3 regions of the Paenibacillus antri genome follow, and region 3 is predicted to be linked to each of the others. Evidence: riboswitches for the same ligand, from Rfam matches in the RefSeq annotation. Region 3 holds a riboswitch; each other region holds the start of a gene.
The links. A riboswitch is a leader RNA that binds a small molecule or an ion and turns the genes downstream of it on or off. The one in region 3 is predicted to bind ZMP and ZTP.
Positions count from the first base shown of each region.

Region 1 (7,699 bases), on a different contig from region 3:
TCGTCGTCCCGAAGAGCGAGATGCAATCGTACGTCGACGCGATGCAGCCCGGGTGGAATCTCGGCAACACGTTCGACGCGACCGGCGAAGACGAGACGTCGTGGGGCAACCCGCGCGTGACGCAAGAGCTCATTCGGCACATCGCCAAGGAAGGCTACAACAGCATTCGCATCCCGATCACGTGGGATCATCGGATGGGCGAAGCTCCGGATTACGCGATCGATCCGGCGTTCATGGACCGCGTCGAGGAAGTCGTCGACTGGTCGCTGGACGCAGGGCTGTACGTCATGATCAACCTGCACCATGATTCTTGGCTCTGGGTGAACGGCATGGGCGCCGACCGCGACACCGTGCTCGCCCGCTTCAACGCCGCGTGGACGCAGATCGCCGAGCGGTTCAAACATCATTCGAACAAGCTGTCGTTCGAAAGCATCAACGAGCCGCGCTTCTCCGATGGCTGGGGCGAAGCCGGCGAGGCGCACTTCGCGATGCTGAACGAGCTGAACGCCTCCTTCCACGACATCGTGCGCGCCTCCGGCGGCAACAACGCCGATCGCCCGCTCGTGCTGCCGACGCTCGAGACGAACGCGAACCAAGATCGGCTCGACGCGCTGGTCGACACGTTCGAAGCGCTCGACGACCCGAACCTGATCGCCACCGTCCACTATTACGGGTTCTGGCCGTTCAGCGTCAACATCGCCGGCTTCACCCGATTCAACGAAGAGACGAAGAACGACGTCGTTCAAACGTTCGATCGTGTCTATACCACGTTCGTGTCCCAAGGCATTCCGGTCGTCTTGGGCGAATACGGTCTGCTTGGCTTCGATAACCATACGGGAACGATCGAGCAAGGCGAAAAGCTGAAGTTTTTCGAGTTTCTGCTTCATTACGTGCAGGAGCGGGGCATTACCCATATGCTGTGGGACAACGGACAGCACCTGAACCGAACCGAGCTGGAATGGAACGACCCGCAGCTGATCGATATGCTGAAAGCCAGCTGGAAGGCGCGTTCCGCGACCGCGGAAACCGATTTGATCTTCGTGCGTAAAGGCGAGGAGACGCAGGATGCCGTCATCGCGTTCGACTTGAACGACAGACGATTGGTCGGTCTTCGTCACGACGGAAAGCAGCTGCGCCGAGGCGAGGATTACGCGTTCGACGGCAATGCGTTGACGGTGAAGGCCGCCTTGCTGTCGGAGCTGACCGCGTCGGGGGAATACGGGGAACGCGCGGAGTTGGCCGCGGACTTCAACCGCGGCGCGGATTGGACGTTCGACGTCATCGTCTTCGATTCGCCGGTTCTTGAGGACGCGACGGGCACGACGGAGTCGTTCTCGATCCCGACCGCGTTCCATGGCGATCGCTTGGCGACGATGGAAGCCGTATACGCGGCGGGAGGCAACGCCGGCCCGCAAAACTGGACGTCGTTCAAGGAATTCGCGTACGCGTTCTCGCCGTCGTACGACGCGAACGAGATCAAGCTGACGCCGAACTTCTTCAAGGAAGTGAACGACGGCGAAGTGCTGCTGACGTTCCATTTCTGGAGCGGGGAGAAGGTCGCGTACACGATAACGAAAGCCGGCGAATCCGTAACGGGGAACGCGGCGGAATGAGCCGAAGGGGACTGTCTCATCCGGAGACGGTCCCCACTTTTTTGCGCTCATATGATCTTATAATGCGGTTCGATTTTCGTTCGATTTTCGTTCGCTCGCTTCTCCGCCGCGTCTACGGTGTGCTTCAGCAGCGTCGCGATCGTGACCGGACCGACGCCCGCCGGAACGGGGGTGATCGCCGAGGCGTTCGAAAGGCACGCGTCGAAGTCGACGTCGCCGACGTTGCCCGGATTGTAGCCGGCATCGAGGACGACTGCGCCGGGCTTGATCCAATCGCCTTGCACGAACTTCGGCTTGCCGACCGCCGCGACGACGATGTCCCCGGCGCCGACGACGTCCGGAAGCCGCTCCGTCTTGGAGTGGCAGATCGTCACGGTAGCGTTCCGATTCAGCAGCATGACGGACACCGGCTTCCCGAGGATCGGACTTCTTCCGATGACGACGGCGTGCTTCCCCTCTATGGGTAGGTTGTAATAATCCAGAATCGACACGATCGCCGCCGGCGTGCAGGACGGGAAGTCCGCGAAGCCGAACGCATTCCTCGCGAAGCCGAGCGTCGTCACGCCGTCGACGTCCTTCTCGATCGCGATCGCTTCGAACGCCGCTCGCTCGTCGATGCCATGCGGTACAGGGTGCTGAAGCAGAATGCCGTGAACCGCCGGGTCGTCGTTCAAGCGGCGGATGACGTCGACGAGCTCTTCCGTCGTCGTCGCCTCCGGCAGGTCGACGCGGACGGAATCGATTCCCAGCCTCCTGCATGCATTGCCCTTCATCTTCACATACGTCGCCGACGACGGATCGTCTCCGACCAGAATCGTCGCGAGCCGCGGCACGACGCCGCGCTCCGCAAGCGCCCCGATCCGCGCCGCCAGCTTCTCCTTGATGGCCGCAGCCACCGCGTTCCCGTCCAAGATCAACGGTTGTTCTCTCATTCGATCCCATCCCTTCGAAGGTGTAAGAAAACAGAAAGAGGCAAGGGGTTTCCCCCTTACCTCTGCCCAGGCGTTCGGCCGTTGTCGCCATGCGCTCCCCCGTGGTATCCACGTTACGCCAGTTACGCATGCCCTTAAGTTTCCTATATTATAGTTCGAGATTCCCGCCGAAGCAACGACCGTTTTATTCCGGTGCGTCCTTCACCCGTTCGACCTTCTCCGCGTCTTCGACTCCGATCGTGACGCTCCATTGATCGAGCGCCGCGTCGTACTCGGCTTGGCGAACGACCGGGACCGCCGCGGATTCGTAAGCCCGCAGCGCTTCCCGCACCGCGTCCGCCTCCGATAAATCCGCGCCGGACGGCTTCGGGCTGAGGACGATCGTCGCGCGATCGGCTTTCGCCCGCGCCGGGTACGATTCTTGCGATTCGCCGTACCACACCTGCACCCTCTGACCGACCTTCGCCTTCCTCGGCGCCGAGGAAAACCAGATCGCCGAGCGATCCGCCGCGACGACCAACATACGATCGTCCTGCTTCTTCACGACATACCCTTCGATCCCTGGAGGCGGCCCGACGGCTCGATCCTCGAACGTCCCCCGGCACCCCGCGATCGTCGCGGCCGACAACAACGACAGCGCCAAAATCCAAACCGACGTACGGCGAAACGCGCTCATCCCATCCCTCTTTCCAAGGCTACCGATATACCCCTAGACGATCTTTTCGGGAAAAGGGTTGCGTTCCGCTCGAAGGTTTACCGCCGCCGAATGAGTTGTTCCCGCCGGGGACCGACGGATACGTACGAAACCGGAACGCCGATCGACGACTCGACGAATTCGACGTACCGCCTTGCCGCGGGCGGAAGCGCCTCGAACGTTCGGCAGTCTGCGATGTCGCAAAGCCAACCGTCGAGCGTCTCGAGCACCGGAGCGGCCTTCTCCAACGCTCCGGTCGTCGGGAAGCGCCCGACGACGCGGCCGTCTTCCAGGCGATACGCCGTGCATACCGGGAGGCGGTCCAAGTACCCGAGCACGTCGAGGTTCGTCAGCGCGACCTCGGTCGCCCCTTGCAGCCGGCATCCGTACCGCGTCGCGACGGCGTCGAACCAGCCGACGCGCCTCGGGCGGCCCGTCACCGCCCCGTATTCCCCCGCGTCGCCGCCGCGGCGGCGGAGCTCCTCGGCGGCGGAGCCGCTCAGCTCGGTCGCGAACGGGCCGGCGCCGACGCAGCTCGAGTATGCCTTCGTAACGGCGAGTACGTTCGCGATGCTTCCCGCCGGCAGCCCCGCTCCGACGGACGCGAAGCCGGCCAGCGGCGAGGACGACGTCGAGTACGGGTAGATGCCGTGGTCCGGGTCGCGCAAGGCGCCGAGTTGTCCCTCGAGCAGGACGGACTCGCCGCGCCGAACCGCTTCGTAAAGCAGCTCGCTCGCGTCGCAGACGTAGGGCCTCAGCCGCTCCGCCTGCGCGAGCAGCGCGTCCGCCGCGTCGTCCGCGCGGAGCGGCTCGCGCCCGTAGAGATGGCGAAACAGCACGTTCTTCGACTCGAGCTGCCGCTCGATACGGCTCCGGAGCCGCGGCTCGTCGAAGAGATCGGCCGCCTGCACGCCGATCTTCGCGTACTTGTCCGCGTAGAACGGCGCGATGCCCCGCTTCGTGGAGCCGAAGCTCCCTTCGCCAAGCCGCCCCTCCTCCAGCTCGTCAAGCAACCGGTGCGCCGGCAGCACGAGCTGCGCTCGGTCCGACACGCGCAGCCGCGGCGCCGGGACGCCCCGCTCCTCCAGCATGCTAAGCTCCTGCAGCAGCACCTCGACGTCCAGCGCCGTCCCCGGCCCGATCACGTTCGTCGCGTTCGGATGAAATACGCCGGACGGCAGCAGACGCAGCGCGAACTTCCCATGCCGGTTCAGTATCGTATGACCCGCGTTGCTGCCGCCTTGAAACCGTACGACGTAAGACGCACCTTCCGCCAGTACGTCCGTCATCTTCCCCTTGCCTTCGTCACCCCAATTGGCGCCTACGATCGCCGTAACCGTCATTTCTTCCGCCTCCCGCTCTTGCGTCTTCCTACGGGGATGATTATAATCCCTGTTATAGCATTAGAAAAATTGATATATCTAATATCAGCCATAAACAGGGGTAATGTCAGTGGAAGTCAACTTAGAGTGGTACCGCGTATTTTACGAAGCGGCGAAGACAGGAAGTCTGACGGGCGCCGCGGAGCGGCTGCACATTACGCAGCCGGCGGTCAGCCATACGCTGAAGCAGCTCGAGGCGACGCTCGGCGCGGCGCTGTTCTTTCGCACGACGAAAGGCGTGCGGCTGACGGCGGAAGGCGAAGCGCTATTCGGGTACGTCCAACAAGCGCTCGGCATGGTGGAAGCCGGGGAGAGAACCGTCGCGGACATGCGTCAGCTGACGCGGGGAGAAGTGCATATCGGCGCCAGCGATACGCTGTGCAAGCATTACTTGCTGCCGTATTTGGAGAAATTTCACCGGGATTACCCGGAGATCCGCATTCACGTCACGAACCGGACGACGCCGGAGACGATCGCGCTTCTGAAGGAAGGCGCGATCGACTTCGGCATCGTGAATATGCCCGCGGCGGATCCGAAGGTCGACTTCCGCGGCAGCGCGCCGATTCAGGACATCCTCGTCGGCCGACCGGACGACGACGCGGTCGCGCAAGCTCCGCTGTCGTTGGAGCGGCTTGCGTCGTATCCGCTGCTGATGCTCGAGTCCGGCGGCAGCACGCGGCGGTTCCTCGACGACTTCGCGCTTCGGCGCGGGGTTCGCCTTCGGCCGGATTTCGAGCTCGGCAGCATCGACTTGCTCGCCCAATTCGCAAGCGGCGGCTTCGGGCTCGCCTTCGTTCCCAGGCAGTACGTCGAGGCGGAGCTCCGGGACGGACGGCTCGTCGAGATCGCGATCGACCCGCCGCTCCCCGAACGTCGCGTCGGCATCGCCACGCTCCGCGGAGTTCCGCCTTCGACCGCGGCGAAGCGATTGCTGGGGCTGCTCCCGTAACCCCTCGGGCGCTTCATTTGTCCAACTCCACGGCGGCTTAGTCCATGTACGCGCTTCCGCCGTTGTGATACCTTGACATAAGGTTCAATTCAATTCAGCGCCGAGAGGAGCGAATCGTATGGCAGAGCGAACGAAACCGACGAACGAACCGTTAGTGACGCATATCTACACGGCCGATCCGTCGGCTCACGTTTTCGAAGGAAAACTATACATCTATCCGTCCCACGATCTGGACTACGAAGCGGAGTCGAACGATAACGGCGACCAATACGCGATGGAGGACTATCATGTTCTCTCGATGGACGATCCCGCCTCGTCGAAGGCGGTCGACCACGGCGAAGCGCTTCACCTCCGGGACATCCCATGGGCCAAGAAGCAGCTGTGGGCGCCGGACGCCGCTTACAAGAACGGAACGTATTACTTGTTCTTCCCGGCGAAAGATCATGACGATATTTTCCGTCTCGGGGTCGCGACGAGCGCAAGCCCTGCCGGTCCGTTCGCGCCGCAGCCGAGCTACATTCCGGGCAGCTACAGCATCGACCCGGCCGTATGGATCGACGACGACGGAGCGGCGTACGTCTACTTCGGCGGCCTCTGGGGCGGGCAGCTGGAGAAGTGGCAGACGGGCGAGTTCCGGCCCGATGCGACGGGCCCGTCCGGGTCCGAGCCGGCGCTCGGACCGAGGGTCGCCCGCCTGACGGACGATATGCTCGCCTTCGAAGGGACGCCGAAGGAAATCTCGATCGTCGACGAGGACGGACGGCCGATCCAAGCCGGCGACGAGGATCGAAGATACTTCGAAGGGCCGTGGATGCACAAATATAACGGCAAGTATTATTTGTCTTATTCGACGGGCACGACCCATAAGCTCGTATACGCGGTCGGCGACGACCCGCAGGGCCCCTTCACGTTCAAGGGCACGATCCTCACGCCCGTCATCGGCTGGACGACGCATCATTCGATCGTCGAATATAAGGGCAAATGGTATTTGTTTTACCACGACTCGTCGCTCTCCGGCGGCGTCAACCACAAGCGCTGCGTGAAGTGCACCGAGCTGTTCTATAACGAGGACGGCACGATTCGGACGATCGAGCCGTACGAGTAAAGATACGCAGCCGACCCCGCCATGGGGTCGGCTGCGTATTTTCGTCTTATTTCGTTCTTGCAACGCCGGACCGCCCGGCCCCCAGGCGACCGAAGCCTCCGAGCTTCGCCGGCAAGAACAACGCCAGGAGTACCAAATACAACAACTGCATGACGACGTCCGCTCCCAACCCGGCAATGAGCGTCGCCGCCACCGCCCCGATCATGACGATTGTCAATACCGCCGCCGAGAAAGCCGCGATCTCGCGCTTCCAGAACCCGACGATCAGCGCCAACGCCGCGATCGTCTCTATCGCCCCTACGACGTACATAAAGCCCGCTCCCAGTCCCATCGTCTCCGTGAACATCGCCCGGATCTGCTCGGCGCTCGAGAACAGCTTGCTTGAACCCGCCATCAGAAAACCCGCGACCAACAACGCTTGAACAACGCCGATCGCCCGTTTCATCCTTTACTCGTCCCATTCCCGATCAATCGCGCGAGCGCTTCGTCCTTCGGGACGACCGTCCGCTCCCCGGTCGCTCGATCGACCCATTCGACGTTCCCCTCCGCCGCATGCTTGCCGACGACGATGCGCACCGGGACGCCGATCAGTTCGGAGTCGGCGAATTTCACGCCGGCGCGCTCGTCTCGGTCGTCCAGCAGCGCTTCCACGCCGTGCCGAAGCAGCGTCGCATACATCGCCTCCGCCAACGATCGCTGCGTCTCGTCGCGCAAGGCGACCGGCACGAGGTGCACCCGGAACGGCGCGATCGACGCCGGCCACGCCAACCCTCGCTCGTCGCGATGCTGCTCGGCGACGGCCGCCAACAGCCTCGACACCCCGATGCCGTAGCAGCCCATAATAACGGGGACTTCCTTGCCGTCCGCATCGTTCGCGACCGCGCCCCCGGAGACGCTGTATTTCGTTCCGAGCTTAAACACATGGCCGACTTCGATCCCTCGGTGGTACCGGAGCTCGCCTTCGCCGCAATGCGGGCAGATTTCCCCTTCCGCCGCGTTGCGGAAGTCGCCGGTGCGTTCGACG
Region 1 covers NZ_VCIW01000020.1:145,810-153,508, forward strand. Annotated here, with positions in the region: gene FE782_RS24890 (cellulase family glycosylhydrolase) at 1-1,613, shown strand, start outside; gene FE782_RS24895 (bifunctional 5,10-methylenetetrahydrofolate dehydrogenase/5,10-methenyltetrahydrofolate cyclohydrolase) at 1,661-2,545, opposite strand; ZMP/ZTP riboswitch at 2,603-2,681, opposite strand; gene FE782_RS24900 (DUF3221 domain-containing protein) at 2,730-3,221, opposite strand; gene FE782_RS24905 (adenylosuccinate synthase) at 3,299-4,582, opposite strand; gene FE782_RS24910 (LysR family transcriptional regulator) at 4,692-5,570, shown strand; gene FE782_RS24915 (glycoside hydrolase family 43 protein) at 5,689-6,675, shown strand; gene FE782_RS24920 (DoxX family protein) at 6,722-7,120, opposite strand; gene FE782_RS24925 (proline--tRNA ligase) at 7,117-7,699, opposite strand, start outside.
Region 1: another riboswitch for ZMP and ZTP. It lies ahead of FE782_RS24895 (bifunctional 5,10-methylenetetrahydrofolate dehydrogenase/5,10-methenyltetrahydrofolate cyclohydrolase); the one in region 3 lies ahead of rpiB (ribose 5-phosphate isomerase B).

Region 2 (7,699 bases), on a different contig from region 3:
GGATCATATCATTCAGCCGGAGCGGGACACGGGCATCCGGGTGGCCCATCAAATCACGTCGAATAACACGGTCGATTATTTGGAATTATCTCCGGATTTCAGTCTCGTCGAGGTGTTGGCGCCGAAAGCGATGTACGATAAATCGCTCAAAGCGATCAATATCCGGGCGAAATACGGTTGTAACGTGGTGGCCATTAAGAGAAAGGACAACTCCATGATCGTGTCTCCTCTTGCGGACGACAAGATTCAAGAAGGAGACGTTCTCGTCATGATCGGATCCAACCAAGATATCACTCGTTTCGAAAAAGGGATCGCGGAATAGAGGTGAACTCGTGCTGAGATCTAATGTGAAGCGTTCCATCGAGATCAGTCCGCAGCAATGGATGGTCTTCGGTTTCGCCGCCATTATTTTGCTTGGGACGATGCTGTTGTCGCTGCCGATATCCTCGACGTCGGGCGAATCCCTCGGGCTGCTCGATTCTTTTTTTATGGCGACCTCCGCGGTTTGCGTGACGGGTCTCGCGGTGTTCGATCCGGGTCAGCAGCTTACGATGTTCGGTGAAATCGTACTGCTCGTTTTGGTCCAGCTCGGCGGTCTCGGATTTATGACCTTCGGCGTCATTATCGCCGTGCTGCTGGGCAAGCGGCTCGGGCTGAAGGAACGGACGCTCATTCAGACGTCGACGAATTCCAACTCGATCCAAGGACTCGTTCGTTTATCGCTTAGCATTTTCTTTATCGCTCTAATCGTCGAATTGGCGGGAAGCGTCATCCTCACCCTTCGTTGGGCGCCGGATATGGGGGTAGGGATAGCGGCGTACTACGCCGTCTTTCATTCCGTATCGGCGTTTAACAACGCGGGGTTCTCCCTCTGGCCCGACGGGTTGAATCGATTCGTCGGAGACCCGGTCGTGAACGTCGTCATCACTTTTTTGTTTATGATCGGGGGCATCGGGTTCACGGTGCTGCTCGATCTGTTCCGGAAGCGGAAATGGGACGCATTGTCTTTACATTCGAAAATCGTACTGCTTTCAAGCGGGTGTCTTCTGATCGGCGGGTTTGTCGTCGTGTTTCTGCTCGAACTGTTGAACCCCACGGCTTATGAAACCTTCACTTGGTCGGAGCGAGTCTGGGCCGCTTATTTCCAAAGCGTTACGCCGAGAACGGCGGGATTTAACACGATGTTTACCTCCGAATTAATGACGGCGACTCAATTTTTTATCATTTTCCTCATGTTCATCGGAGCTTCCTCGGGTTCGACCGGCGGCGGCATCAAAACCAATACGTTCGTGGTCTTATTGCTTGCGGTGTTCAGCAGTATCCGGGGCAGGGAGCAGGTTCGGATTTTTAACCGTAACATCGCGTATGAGATCGTATTGCGGGCCTTGTCCGTCATTATCATCTCGCTCGGGGTTGTGATGTTGGTAGCCTTCCTGCTCACCATTACGGAGCGGAATCAGGATTTTATCGCCATCTTGTTCGAGACGACCTCCGCGTTCAGCACCGTCGGTCTCTCCCTCGGGATTACGTTCGACTTATCGCCGGCGGGAAAGCTGCTCCTGAGCGTAACGATGTTCGTAGGTCGGCTAGGACCGCTGACGCTTGCTTATGCTTTAGCCAAGCGGAGAAGAGAATCGACGATCGGGTATCCGGAAGAGAAGGTATTGATCGGTTAAGTCTCGCACGCGATCCCGTCCCGGTCGCGGTCCAGCTTCGCGCTGTACCCTGGGTCTCCCTCGTAGAGCGGCGCTTTCCCGGCGGCTCGCACCGCGGCGCAATTCGCGTAGGAAACTGACGACGACGAGGGTTCCGCCTCCTCCGATCGAAGCGCCTCTCGCTCCGCCGTATAATCGCCGAACGTCAGCGCGGGCTTCGCCACCACGAATCGGACGCGCGTGCCGTCGGGGTAATCTTGCAGTCGATGGCCGACCCACGCGCCGGCGCCGCGGTTGTCGCTCGAGTCGATGTAGGCGACGTTCGCGCCCTCGCCGCCTTCCGCGCACATGGCCATCGGCCACTCGTCGCGGTCGTACCCGGATTGCGGTTCGATGCCGGCGAGCGATCGCTTGCGGTTGTCGTCGGCTCCGTCGCGGTCGATCGTGCATACGTCCGAGGCGCCGCCGAGCTCGATCGCATCGTAGATGTGCAAGGCCGTCTCCGGATACGCGTCGCTCGGGAAGACGAGCTCGACGTCGTACCCGGGGGCGGCGGCATCCGCGGCAGGCGCCGGCACCGCCGCCGGAGTTTCCGCCGTCAAGGAGCAGCCGCCGACGAACAGAAGGACGGACGCGAATGCGAAGAGCCATCGTAGATGTCGAATCATGAGTCGAACGCCTCCGAAACGAAATAAATTTTCCAATAGAATTCTATTTTACTACGAAAACGAACGTGCTTCGAATATTGTTTTGTAAACAAATAACAAATCCCCGTCGGCGGCCGCCGCGGGGATTATGTATGTTACCGCTACATTCTAATGCTTAGAACCGTGCGCCGCGAGCCAACGTCTCTTCGGCGATCTGTACCATGCGGCGTACCATGTGTCCGCCGATCGCGCCCGTGTCGCGAGTCGCCATGTAACCGTAGTAGCCGTCTTGCGGAATTTGCACGCCAAGCTCTTGAGCGACTTCGTACTTCAGCTGCTCCATCGCTTGGTTCGCTTGAGGAACGATCAAATTGTTGGAGCTTTGCGATCCTTTACCCATTGATGTCACCTCCCTCTGGTTGTACCCATAATATTTGCGTTTTTTTATTTTCTATTCATTTACAAATCCCCTCCACTTTCCACTCCAAACCAATTGCCGATCCTTGTACAATGGAGAGAGGTGATGCCGACATGTTTATCCCTCCCATGCTGCTCGAGACGGCCGCCGAGCCGTTCGACAGCGCTAATCATATATTTGAACCGAAAATCGACGGACATCGGACGATGTACGCGCGATTGGACGGGAAGACGAAGCTGTACACGCGTCGCGGCAACGAGGTGACGAGGAAGTATCCGGAGCTGCTCGAAGGGTTCGAAGACGATCTGATCCTTGACGGGGAAGTCGCGTTAACGGATCCGGAGACGGGGAGGATTTCCTTCGAGGCGTTGAACGACCGATTCCAATTGCGCCAGGAGGAGAAGATCGCGTTAGCGGCGTCGTCCGCGCCGGTCTCCTTCATCGCCTTCGATATATTGCGGTACCGCGGGAAGGACCTCCGTTCGCTTCCCCTCATGCGGCGCAAGGAAATCTTGGCCGGCTTGACCGTTCGTGACAACCCGAACCTGTCCATTATTCCGTACCTCGAACGACACGGTACGGCCTTGTTCGAATCGATCAAGGAACGGGGAATGGAGGGCATCGTGGCGAAGGAGAAGACGAGCCGGTACGCCGTGGGCCGAAGAGCGCGGAAGTGGCAGAAAATCATCAATTGGACGTACGTGGACGTCGTGATCACGGGATATCGGAAGTCTCAGTTCGGGTGGCTTGCGGCTATTCCCGACGGGGAGGAGCTGCAGCCGGCCGGAATGATCGAGTTCGGGGTGAGCCCGGCGCATAAGAAGGCGTTCTACGAAGTATGTCGATCGATCGAGAGCGGCTCTTATAAGGACTTCATCCATTTGGAGCCGCTGCTCCGGGCCAAGGTGAAGACGCGGAACGTGACCCGCAGCGGAACGCTCCGGGATCCGGTGTTCGTGGATTTCATCGCTTGAAGTCTGGAGCAAACGTCAATCCCCCGGTCGCCTCGACGGCGAGCGGGGGATTTTTTTCGCGTTTACGAATCGTTCTTGCCGCTTCGCGTCGAACCCGGTACCGCGGAATCGTGGTTGTTTCCGGGCGGCTTGCGCTTTTGCTGCTTCTGCGAATTGCGATGAGACATGAGAGCTCCTCCCTTCCGAAACAAGGTGCAGTGGATAGCAATAAGAGTATCCCCCTCCCGCCGCGGTCGTATGACAAGCCCGCGCGCCGGATGGGCGACCCTTCGATAAACTTTGGGCGATGGCCCCCGGGCGTTCGCACACCCGCACTTCTCGTCCCCTTCGTATATTGCAGAAGAACGGAGGGGGGTGGATCGAAATGGCAGCTGTAGGATGCGGTGTAGGCGGTGGATTCACTTCCGTAGGCGCGATCTTGGTGTTGTTCATCTTGTTGGTGATCATCAGCCGGTCGGTGTTGGGTTATTAATCGGAATCGATAAGGGGAAGAGCCTCGCGACTTGCTTCGCGGGGCTCTTTTTCCTTAGTTTCAAAAAATCGAATATTTGCGAAGAGATCGGATATTTCCGCCCTCGGACGCGAAATCTAAGGGAAAAGAGAGCTACCCGAGGAGGAGTCCGGATGTCGGACGAGCAGCAAGAGGCGCTGAAGAAGATCACCGACGAGATGGTAACGACGAAGACGCATTGGTTTGAATATTGGCAAACATTTTCGGCTTTCGACACTTGGCAATTTTGGGCGACGATATTGATCTTCGTGGCCCCGTTAATCTTATTATTTATTTTCTTGGATCGGAGCAAGGCGTTCCGAATCGGTTTCTTCGGTTTCGGGGTCCACATGATCACCGTGTACATCGACGCCTTCGGCACGACGCACGGGTTATGGGAATATCCGTTCAAGTGGTTGCCGTTCTTGACGAACAGTCTCGGATTGGACGCGTCTCTATTGCCTGTGTCTTACATGCTTCTGTACCAATTCACCCTTCGGCATAAGAAGAGTTACCTTCTGTACATGATCGGTCTGAGCCTGGTTTTCGCCTTCGGGGTTAAGCCGCTGATGGGAGCGTTGGATTTGTTCCAGTTATACAAAGGGATGAACTATGCGCATATCTTCATCGCATACCTGCTGCTCGCCTCGATTCCGTATTGGATCACGGAAGGCTTCGCGAAATACCAGGACCGGGCGGCGCGGCCGTCCGGGGCCTAAGCGAAAGAAGCCCCAGCCATACGCGAGTCGGATCAGACCGATCCGGCGGAAGAACGGGAGCTTTTCAATTTGGCCTGTTGCTTATACTCGCTGGGCGTCATCCCCGTTATTTTCTTGAATTGCGTGCAGAAGTGCGGATAGCTCGAGAAGCCGATCTGTTCGCATAGCTTATGGCTCTTCATCTCTTGGCCGAGCAGCAGCTGCTTGGCGAGCTGCCCGAGCTCGGCCGCGCGTTCGGGCGAACGCTGCACGAATTCAAGGGGGCGACCCGGGACATGATCGCCGAGAACGAGAACGAGAACGAGAACGAGAAACGATAATCCGCTGGATCGATTCGCTCAAATCCCTTCAGAAATCGAAGGGATTTTTTGCATGCCGCCGGTGCCGCGAATTGTGCTGGACATCCGGCGTAAGCGGTGATATCTTAAGTGTGTATCAAAACCGGATTCGTTATGACATGATGCATTCGAACGCGCGTAACTGGCGAAGCGTGGGGGACCACGAGGGAGCGCGCGGGGATATAGCCGTACGCCTGGGCGAAGTGTTTGACGGAAGGGGACTCCCTTGTCAGACGCTTTTTTTTCATGCACAGAGAGGGGATATGGACCATGTTCGCATGGGAGCTGTTGACGTTCATCGGCACGGTGGCGTTCGCGATGAGCGGCTCGATGTCGGCGATGGAAGAAGAGTACGATATCTTGGGCGTGTACGCGCTCGGGCTGGTGACGGCGTTCGGCGGCGGCATTCTGCGCAATCTCGTGATCGACGCGCCGACGCGCTCCTTGTGGGAGCAAGGCGATCTGCTCGTCACCGCCCTCGTCGCGAGCTCGATCGTCTACTTCGCGCCGCGTCTCTGGGCCAACCACGTACAGAAGTGGGTGTTCTTCGACGCCGTCGGCCTCGCCGCCTTCGCCATTCAAGGCGCCTTGCTCGCCGCGCAGAAGGGACTGCCGCTGCCGGCGGTCATGATCGCGGCGCTGCTCACCGGCTGCGGCGGCGGCGTCATCCGCGACATCCTAGCGCGGCGCAAGCCGCTCGTCTTCCGCGAGGAAGTGTACGGCGTCTGGGCGATGCTCGGCGGTCTCGTCGTCGCCATGGGCTTCGGCGAGACCGGCTGGGAGATGTACGTCTTGTTCGCCGGCTTGCTGGCGCTTCGCATGTGGTCGGTCAAGAAGGGATGGCAGCTGCCGAAGCGGTCGTTCCGGAGCGGCATGTCCGGTTTGGCGAAGCGAGAAGCGTAAGAAAAAAATCCCCGAGGCCAACTGTGGCCCGGGGATTTTTTTATGTACGGAGGCCGAGGCAACCCTTACGCCCGGCCGCCGCGCGCCAACGTCTCTTCCGCGATTTGCACCATTCTGCGAACCATATGGCCCCCGATAGCGCCCGTGTCGCGAGTCGAGACATAACCGTAATACCCGTCCGGCGGCAGCTGCACCCCGACCTCCTGAGCGATTTGATGTTTCAGTTGATCCATGGCCGCATTGGCTTCCGGGACGATCAGGCTGCTAGGGTTCGAATATTTGCTCATGCGATAACACCTCCATTGGATTTGAAGATATTGTTCGACAATTCTGACAACGATATGCAAGCGGTCTCCGCATTTTTTCTTTCCTTGTCTTTCCACCCCTTTGGCGAAAAGCCCCCTCATTTTCCGAACGATCCGCCTTGTACGCCCGGCCGCTCTCCGGAATCGCCGTCCGGTCCATCGAAAATTTCGCATTCGTCCGGTGCATTCGCCCACGCCCAGAACGCCCGCGAGGTTGCTTGGCGATGCGCTTTTTTTCAGAAATACTTTAAGTAAAGCCCCCCGCACCCGTCTAGGTTCCTCGAATACACTATCATAGGTTTTGATGCAACCAATAAGCAATGCTTATATAGGGCGGGGTGAAACGATGGAAGCGGAAATTGTAGCGATGGGTTTTTTGGTAGGCGCGCTCGTAGGATTGACGGGCGTCGGCGGCGCGGCCTTGTTGACCCCGGTGCTCATGTGGATCGGGATCTCCCCCAGCGTCGCGATCGCGACGGACCTGTTCTATAACTCGGTTACGAAGCTGTTCGGAAGCATTCAGCATATCCGGCAGAAGACGATTAACTTGGGGCTCGTGAAATATCTCGCGATCGGCAGCGTCCCGAGCGCGATCGGCGCGGTGCTGCTGCTGCAAGCGTATCCGCCGCTCGCGGCGCATCAGGATACGATCATGAAGCACGCGCTCGGCATCGTGTTGGTCGTCGTCGCGATCGCGACGATTCTGAAACAATTTTTCGGCAAGCTCGGGTCGAACCGATGGCAGGAGAAGCCGTTGTCTCAGAAAAGGGCGCTGACGATCCTCATCGGCGTCGTTCTCGGATTCATCGTCGGGCTGACGTCGATCGGCTCCGGCAGCCTCTTCGCGCTGGCGATGATATATTTGTATCGCTTGACCGCGGCGGAGCTCGTCGGCACGGATATTTTGCATGCGTTCCTGCTCGTGACGGCCGCGGGCGCCATTCATGCCGTGTACGGCAATATCAATTACGCGCTGGCGTTCAATCTGCTGCTCGGCTCGGTGCCGGGCGTCATCCTCGGCAGCCGGCTGTCCGCGAAGGTGCCGGGCCGGCCGCTCCGTACGTTCATGGCGGCGATCATCCTCGTCAGCGGCTTGAAGTTGATCTGACGGTCGGCTATAATAGCTGAATATATGCAACACATGCAATGACGGAGCCCAGTAGGCACGATACGCGCTGCACAGGGAGGAGAGGCCGAAGATTGAGAGCCGCTCCGCATGTCGCCCGAAGCCGAACCTTCTCTCCCGAGCA
Region 2 covers NZ_VCIW01000009.1:118,411-126,109, forward strand. Annotated here, with positions in the region: gene FE782_RS15115 (potassium channel family protein) at 1-322, shown strand, start outside; gene FE782_RS15120 (TrkH family potassium uptake protein) at 333-1,676, shown strand; gene FE782_RS32900 (excalibur calcium-binding domain-containing protein) at 1,673-1,882, opposite strand; partial or broken gene FE782_RS32905 (hypothetical protein) at 1,877-2,323, opposite strand; gene FE782_RS15130 (alpha/beta-type small acid-soluble spore protein) at 2,478-2,702, opposite strand; gene FE782_RS15135 (ATP-dependent DNA ligase) at 2,834-3,694, shown strand; gene FE782_RS32910 (YjcZ family sporulation protein) at 4,059-4,166, shown strand; gene FE782_RS15140 (CBO0543 family protein) at 4,319-4,903, shown strand; gene FE782_RS33305 (helix-turn-helix domain-containing protein) at 4,936-5,085, opposite strand; gene FE782_RS15150 (Sec-independent protein translocase family protein) at 5,074-5,223, shown strand; ZMP/ZTP riboswitch at 5,370-5,448, shown strand; gene FE782_RS15155 (trimeric intracellular cation channel family protein) at 5,512-6,144, shown strand; gene FE782_RS15160 (alpha/beta-type small acid-soluble spore protein) at 6,210-6,431, opposite strand; gene FE782_RS15165 (sulfite exporter TauE/SafE family protein) at 6,796-7,557, shown strand.
Region 2: another riboswitch for ZMP and ZTP. It lies ahead of FE782_RS15155 (trimeric intracellular cation channel family protein); the one in region 3 lies ahead of rpiB (ribose 5-phosphate isomerase B).

Region 3 (7,699 bases):
GGGCAAGGGCGCGTACAGCAAGCTGAAGTTCGAGAGCGGCGCGCATCGCGTGCAGCGGGTGCCGGAGACGGAATCCGGCGGACGGATCCACACGTCGACGTCGACCGTCGTCGTCATGCCCGAAGTCGAGGACATCGAGGTCGAGGTGAAGGAGAGCGACATCCGCGTCGATACGTTCTGCTCGAGCGGCGCCGGCGGCCAGTCGGTCAACACGACGAAGTCGGCGGTTCGCGTGACGCACGTGCCGACGGGCATCGTGGCGACGTGCCAGGACGGCAAGTCGCAAAACTCGAACAAAGAGATGGCGCTTCGCGTCCTGCGCGCGCGCATCTACGAGAAGATGATGCAGGAAGAGACGGCGAAATACGATTCCGAGCGCCGCTCCAAGGTCGGCACGGGCGACCGGAGCGAACGGATTCGGACCTACAACTTCCCGCAAAGCCGCGTGACCGATCACCGGATCGGCCTCACGCTGCATAAGCTCGACCAAGTGATGGACGGCGATCTGGACGAGATCGTCTCGGCGCTGACCGTCGCATCCCAGTCCGAGATGGTCGAGAGAGGGGAATATTCCGCGTGATGACAGTCAGAGAAGCCTTCATGAGGGCTTCTTCTTTTTTAGGGGAGCGGGGGACGAGCGAAGCGCCGGCGTCGGCGGAGCTGCTTCTGCAGTACGTCCTCGGCGTGACGCGGACGAAGCTGCTCGCCATCTGGAGCGATGCGATCGACGAGGACGCGTTCGAGCGGTTATGGGCGCTGTTGCAGCGCCGCGCCGCGGGCGAGCCGGTGCAGTACATTATGGGCGAGGCGTATTTCTACGGACGGCGGTTCGCGGTCGATAAGACGGTGCTCATCCCGCGCCCGGAGACGGAGCTGCTCGCGGAGCGGGTGCTGCTGCTCGGCACCGAGCTGTGGGGCGCCGCGGGGGCGCCGCGCGTCGTGGACGTCGGCACGGGCAGCGGCGCGATCGCGGTGACGCTGGCGGCCGAGCGGCCGTCTTGGCGCGTCGCGGCGAGCGACATTAGCCCGGAGGCGCTCGAGACGGCGCGGCGCAACGCCGAGGCGAACGGGGCCTCGCTCGAGTTTCTGCTCGGCGACCTGCTCGAGCCGGCGGCGAAGGCGTACGGCGGCGGCGGGATCGATATTCTCGTCTCGAATCCGCCGTATATTCGATCGGCGGACATGGCCGAGCTGCAGGTCGAGGTGCGGGAGTTCGAGCCGCATCTGGCGCTCGACGGCGGCGAGGACGGCTTGGATCCGTATCGTCGGCTGCTGGCGCAGATGGCGTCGTTCGGCGTCCGGCCGCGGATCGTCGGTTTCGAATGCGGACTCGGACAAGCCCGCGACTTGGCGAAGCTGCTCCAAGCGGCGGGGCGGTGGACGGACGTGTCGATCGTGGAGGATTACGCGGGGATCGAACGTCATGTAATCGGGGTGCGGAAGTAGCTTCGAAAAAAAATGCTAGATTGCTAGGTTTAGAGATTGCGGCGGGTGCCCATACTGAGACTATTATAACAAGTCTTAGAGGGGGCAACCCAACGTGAAACAACCATCATCCTTTATGAAATCTTTCGTACTCGTCGTCGGCATGGTCATGATGCTCGTAGCATCCTGGGAATATAGCAAGGCGGATCCGGTGTTAGCGGAGGCGCAAGCGATATCGGATTCGACGATTCCGGCGGAATCGATTCGTCTGCGCATTCTGGCCGATTCCGATGCCCCTGCGGATCAAGCGCTGAAGCGTCGCGTGCGCGACGCGGTCATCGCGTCGATGAACGAATGGGCGACGGGACCGCAGACGATCGAGGAAGCTCGCGAGACGATTCGCGAGCGGCTGCCGGAGATCGAGCGGCTGACGGCGGACATGGCCGCGGAAGCGGGATTCGCGTATTCGGCGAAGGCGGAGCTCGGGCTCGTCCCCTTCCCGACGAAGGTGTACGACGGCAAGCTGTATCCGGCCGGCGATTATGAGGCGCTCCGCATCACGATCGGCCGCGGCCTCGGGCAAAACTGGTGGTGCGTGCTGTTCCCGCCGCTCTGCTTCGTGGACGTCGCTTCGGGCGAGACGCCGAACGCCGCAGGCGTATCGACGGTAATGGCGGCGAGCGCGGTCGTCTCGGCGGACAAGGCGGGCGCAGGCGGCGATGCCGCGGCGGACGATGCGGACGCAGCGAACGGCGAGGACGAGGCGAAGGTGGAATATCGGTTTTTCTTGCTCGAGCTGATCTCCGATCTGGTCAACGCGGTGCGCGGCTGGTTCGGCGCATAAGGTGCGTAAGGCGCACGGGGCGGAACGATTCGAAGCGCCGGCGCCGAGGACGCCGAGATGGTACGCTGCCGCGTCGACGCCATGTGAAGTACGAACGAGCCCGGCTGTGATATACTGGCGATATGGAACGTTGATACGGAAGAGGGGCATGATATGTCCGACATTCGAACGAAATTGTGGCGCGTGGACGCGCGCAACGACTCTAGCCTCCGGGAGCAGCTGCTGGAGGCTTCCGCGCGTTTACGGGACGGGGGGCTCGTCGCGTTCCCGACGGAAACCGTGTACGGGGTCGGGGCCGACGCGCGAAGCACGGCCGCGGTGGAACGCATCTTCGTCGCGAAGGGACGGCCGTCCGACAATCCGCTTATCGTACACGTGGCGACGATCGAGGCGGCCGAGGCGCTGGCGTCGGAGGTCGGGCCGGTCGAGCGTCGGCTCATGGAGACGTTCTGGCCGGGGCCGCTGACGATCGTGCTGCCGGCTCGGCCCGGCGCGGTGTCGCCCCGCGTGACGGCGGGGCTCGACACGGTGGCGGTGCGGCTGCCGTCGCACCCGATCGCGCGCGAGTTGATCGCGCTCTCGGAGGTGCCGGTGGCGGCGCCGAGCGCCAACCGATCCGGGCGGCCGAGCCCGACGCGCGCGGAGCATGTGCGCGAGGACCTGAACGGCCGCATCGACGGCATCGTCGACGGGGGCGCCGCCGACGTGGGGCTGGAGTCGACCGTCGTCCTGGTCGACCGTCCGAGCGGGGCCGTGCGCGTGCTGCGCCCCGGCGGGGTGTCGGCGGAGGCGCTCGCGGCCGCCGGCTTCGTCGTGGCGTCGGTGGACGCGGGCGACGCCGAAGCGCCGGACGCCGCCGCACCGCGGTCGCCCGGCGTCAAATATAAGCACTACGCGCCTAAGGGGCGGCTGATCGTCGTGGAAGGCGCGGGCGACGCCGTACGCGCCTACATCCAGGCGCGGCTCGACGAGGACGCCGCGGCCGGTGCGCGCGCGGCCGTGCTCGCGTTCGCGCCCGCCCCCGGCGCCGCCCCCGCGTATCGCGGCGCGGCCAAGCTCGTCGCCCTCGCGGAGACGCCGGGCGACGCGGCGACGGCGGCGCATCGGCTGTACGCCGCCCTCAGAGACTGCGACGCCGCAGCCATCGAGCGGCTGTACGCCGAGGCCGTCGATCCGTCCGGCCTCGGCCTCGCCTTCATGAATCGGCTGCGCAAGGCGGCCGGCAACCGCATCGTCACCGTATAATCACGCCTTCCCCGTCGGTCCTTTCCCCCCGGACATACATCCGTTCTTGTCCGCATAAGCATGGGAAAGAAGGGACAGGAGGGGGAAGGCTTGGCGGATATAACGGAACATCTTGGGTCGACGACGACGATCCTCCTGATCGCCGTCGCGCTCGGCATGGACGCGTTCTCGTTATGCGTCGGCATCGGAATGAAGGGCATTCGTCTGCTGCACGTGGCGAGAATCAGCGCCGCGATCGCCGCGTTCCACGTCATCATGCCGCTCGTCGGCCTATTCATGGGCCAGTACGTCAGCGTACTGCTCGGCGGCGTCGCGTCCATGATCGGCGGCGGCCTGCTCGTCGTCTTGGGCGGACACATGATTTACAACTCGCTGCGCGCGGGCGACGCCCCGTCGTTCAATACGGGGTCGCTGTTCGGCTTGCTGGCGTTCGCGATCAGCGTCAGCGTCGATTCGCTGTCGGTCGGCGTCTCGCTCGGCATGTTCGCGACGGACCTGGCGTTGACCGTGCTGCTGTTCGGCGCGATGGGCGGTTTGCTGTCCGTCGTCGGGCTGCTCGTCGGCCGGCGCGTCGGCCAGATGATCGGCGAGTACGGCGAAGCGCTCGGAGGCGCGGTGCTGCTCGTCTTCGGCGTGTTGTTCCTAATTTAAGGAGGCCGAGGCGGTTTGTACTTCTTGGTCGTTTTACATAAAATAAGACCAAGGGGGGTGGAAAGCGCGTGAAACGAATTTTATTGGTATGTACCGGTAATACGTGCCGAAGCCCGATGGCCGAAGCGTTGTTCCGCAAGCGGGCGGCGGCGCGGGGCGTTCCCGTGGAAGTGAAATCGGCCGGCGTGGCCGCGGTCCCGGGGCAGCCGATGTCGGGCCATGCCGCGGACGTGCTGCGGGAGCGGGGCGTCGACCCGAGCGGGTTTCGCTCGAGCGAAGCGACGCCGGAGCTCGTACGTTGGGCCGATCTGATCTTGACGATGACGTCGCATCATAAGCGGCATCTATTAGAATTGTATCCCGATGCGGTCGAGAAGACGTTCGCGCTGAAGGAATACGCGGGCGGGGACCCCGAGACGGCGGCGCTGTTCGCGGAGCGGGAGTCGCTCGCGGCCGAGCTGCAGATGCGCCTCGCGCTCGGGCAGCAGATTTCGAACGAAGAGCGGGAGAAGCTGTACGAGCTGGATCGGCGGCTGCCGAATCCGGACGTGCAGGACCCGATCGGAGGCAGCCGCGCGCGCTACGAGAAGACGGCCGACGAGATCGAAACCGCGATCGCGGCGGCGTTGGATCGTCTTTACAGCGAATGACGGATGCGGTATGATGGAAGCACCATATTTCGAATGGAACCCGATGTAACTGGCGACATTTGTGGAGTACCACATTGGAGCATCGGGACATACGGCCGGTCGCCTGGGCAGAGCATGGACGGAACGTTTCCGTCGTATGCTCTTTTTTGCCGTTTGGGGTATAATATGGCTCAGAAGAAGAGGAGGCGGTTCAGATGAAGATCGCGATCGGAGCGGATCACGCCGGCTATCGGCTCAAGGCGGAGCTGCTCGAGTTCATTCGTTCCCTGGGGCATGAGCTGGAGGATTTCGGCGCGCACGGGCCGGAATCGGTCGACTATCCCGACTTCGCGTCGGCGGTGTGCAATCAAGTCGTGTCGGGCAAGGCCGACCGAGGCATTCTGATTTGCGGCACGGGCATCGGCATGTCGATCGCGGCGAACAAGGTGCCGGGCATCCGCTGCGCGCTCGTGCACGACGTCTTTTCGGCGAAGGCGACGCGGGAGCATAACGATACCAACGTTCTCGCGATGGGCGAGCGCGTAATCGGGCCGGGACTGGCGCAGGAAATCGTCGGCACGTGGCTCGCGACCGAGTTTTCGCAAGGGGAGCGGCATAAGAATCGGATCGGCAAGGTGTGCGCGCTGGAAGCGCAGTCGAACCTTCATCCATAAATCAAGCAAGGCGGTGCGAACATGACGACGGATCGCGAACGTTGGGCGGAGGATGTATACCGGACGGCGATGGAGACGGCGCAGGCGGGGGGATTGACCGCAGGGCGGTTGTTCGTCGTCGGCGTCAGCACGAGCGAGGTGCTCGGGAGCCGCATCGGCACGGCGGGCGCGTCGGACGTCGCGGCGGCGCTGTTCGACGGGCTGCAGCGATTTCGGCGCGAGACGGGCATCTATGTGGCGTATCAATGCTGCGAGCATCTGAATCGCGCGCTGGTCGTCGAACCGGATGCGGCCGAGCGATACGGCCTCGAGCCGGTGACCGTCGTACCGGTGCCGAAGGCGGGCGGCGCGATGGCGTCGTACGCGTACCGGAACGTCCAAGGCGCGGTCATGGTCGAGGAGATCGCGGCGCATGCCGGGATCGACATCGGGGAGACGTTGATCGGGATGCATCTGCGCAAGGTGGCGGTGCCGTTCCGACCGGCCGTCCGCCGCATCGGGGAAGCCAGAGTGAACGCGGCGTACGCGCGGCCGAAGCTGATCGGCGGCGCGCGCGCCGTCTACGTCATAGAACAACCGACGAATACGAAAGAAGAATAGGGAGATGGAGAATACGATGGAACACTTGAGAGCGCAAGATCCGGACATGCTGAAGGCGATGGGCCTCGAGCTCGGCCGCCAGCGGGACAACATCGAATTGATCGCATCGGAAAATATCGTCAGCGAAGCCGTCCTCGAAGCGATGGGCTCCGTGTTGACGAACAAATACGCGGAAGGCTATCCGGGCCGCCGATACTACGGCGGCTGCGAATACGTCGACGTCGCCGAGGATCTCGCGCGCGACCGCGTGAAGCAGCTGTTCGGCGCGGAGCACGCGAACGTGCAGCCGCACTCCGGCGCGCAGGCGAACCTCGCCGTCTACCTCGCGGCGCTGAAGCCGGGCGACACGGTGCTCGGCATGAACCTGGCGCACGGCGGTCACCTGACGCACGGCAGCCCGGTCAACGCGTCCGGCATCTTGTATAACTTCGTGCCTTACGGTGTTGAAGACGACACGCACACGATCGATTACGACAAGGTGCGCAAGCTCGCGTTCAAGCATATGCCGCGGATGATCGTCGCGGGCGCGTCGGCGTACCCGCGCATCATCGACTTCGAAGCGCTCAGCTCCATCGCGCAAGACGTCGGCGCCTTGTTCATGGTCGACATGGCGCATATCGCGGGACTCGTCGCCGGCGGCATGCACCCGAGCCCGGTGCCGCACGCGCACTTCGTGACGAGCACGACGCACAAGACGCTGCGCGGTCCGCGCGGCGGCCTCATCCTGTGCCGCAAGCCGTGGGCGCAAGCGATCGACAAGGCTGTCTTCCCGGGCACGCAAGGCGGTCCGCTCATGCACATCATCGCGGCGAAGGGCGTCGCGTTCGGCGAAGCGCTCCGTCCGGACTTCAAGACGTACGCGCAGAACATCGTAACGAACGCTAAGGCGATGGCGGAGCAATTCCTCGCCGAAGGCATTCCGCTCGTCTCCGGCGGCACGGACAACCACTTGATGCTGGTGGACCTGCAGTCGCTTAACATTACGGGCAAGGTCGCCGAGAAGCTGCTCGACGAAATCGGCATCACGGTCAACAAGAACGCGATCCCGAACGACCCGGCCGGCCCGATGATCACGTCCGGCATCCGCATCGGCACGCCGGCGGTCACGACGCGCGGCATGGGCGTCGACGCGATGCGCACGATCGCGACGATCATCGCGACGACGTTGAAGAATCCGAACGACGCGGCGACGCTCGATTCGGCCCGCGGCATGGTTCGCGATTTGACGGCGCAATATCCGTTGTACCCGAATATGTCGTATTAAGCGAAGCTAGAATATACGAAGAGGGACCTTTTCCGCGGGGCGGGAAGGGTCTTCTTTGCCTAACGGCTGCCATTGCCCGGGGAATAAAGCCGATCGCACGAGGAGGCGCATGCATGGAAACGACGGTTACGCCGAAGCTCGAATTCGCCGCCGTAGCGATGACGTTCAACCTGCGCCGCGCGACGTGGGTCGACGGTCGCAACGCGTGGCGCTATCGGAAGAGGAGCGCGGCGGCGGCGATCGCCGCGGCGGACGCGGACGTCGTCGGCACCCAGGAAGGCTCGCTTCCGATGCTGCGGGAGTTGACCGCGCTGCTGCCGGGCTACGCATGGCTCGGGGAAGGGCGCCGAGGCGGCGGGCTCGACGA
Region 3 covers NZ_VCIW01000014.1:16,203-23,901, forward strand. Annotated here, with positions in the region: gene prfA (peptide chain release factor 1) at 1-580, shown strand, start outside; gene prmC (peptide chain release factor N(5)-glutamine methyltransferase) at 580-1,446, shown strand; gene spoIIR (stage II sporulation protein R) at 1,541-2,269, shown strand; gene FE782_RS19260 (L-threonylcarbamoyladenylate synthase) at 2,423-3,514, shown strand; gene FE782_RS19265 (manganese efflux pump MntP) at 3,605-4,165, shown strand; gene FE782_RS19270 (low molecular weight protein arginine phosphatase) at 4,234-4,815, shown strand; ZMP/ZTP riboswitch at 4,851-4,931, shown strand; gene rpiB (ribose 5-phosphate isomerase B) at 5,010-5,468, shown strand; gene FE782_RS19280 (TIGR01440 family protein) at 5,490-6,068, shown strand; gene glyA (serine hydroxymethyltransferase) at 6,085-7,332, shown strand; gene FE782_RS19290 (endonuclease/exonuclease/phosphatase family protein) at 7,446-7,699, shown strand, end outside.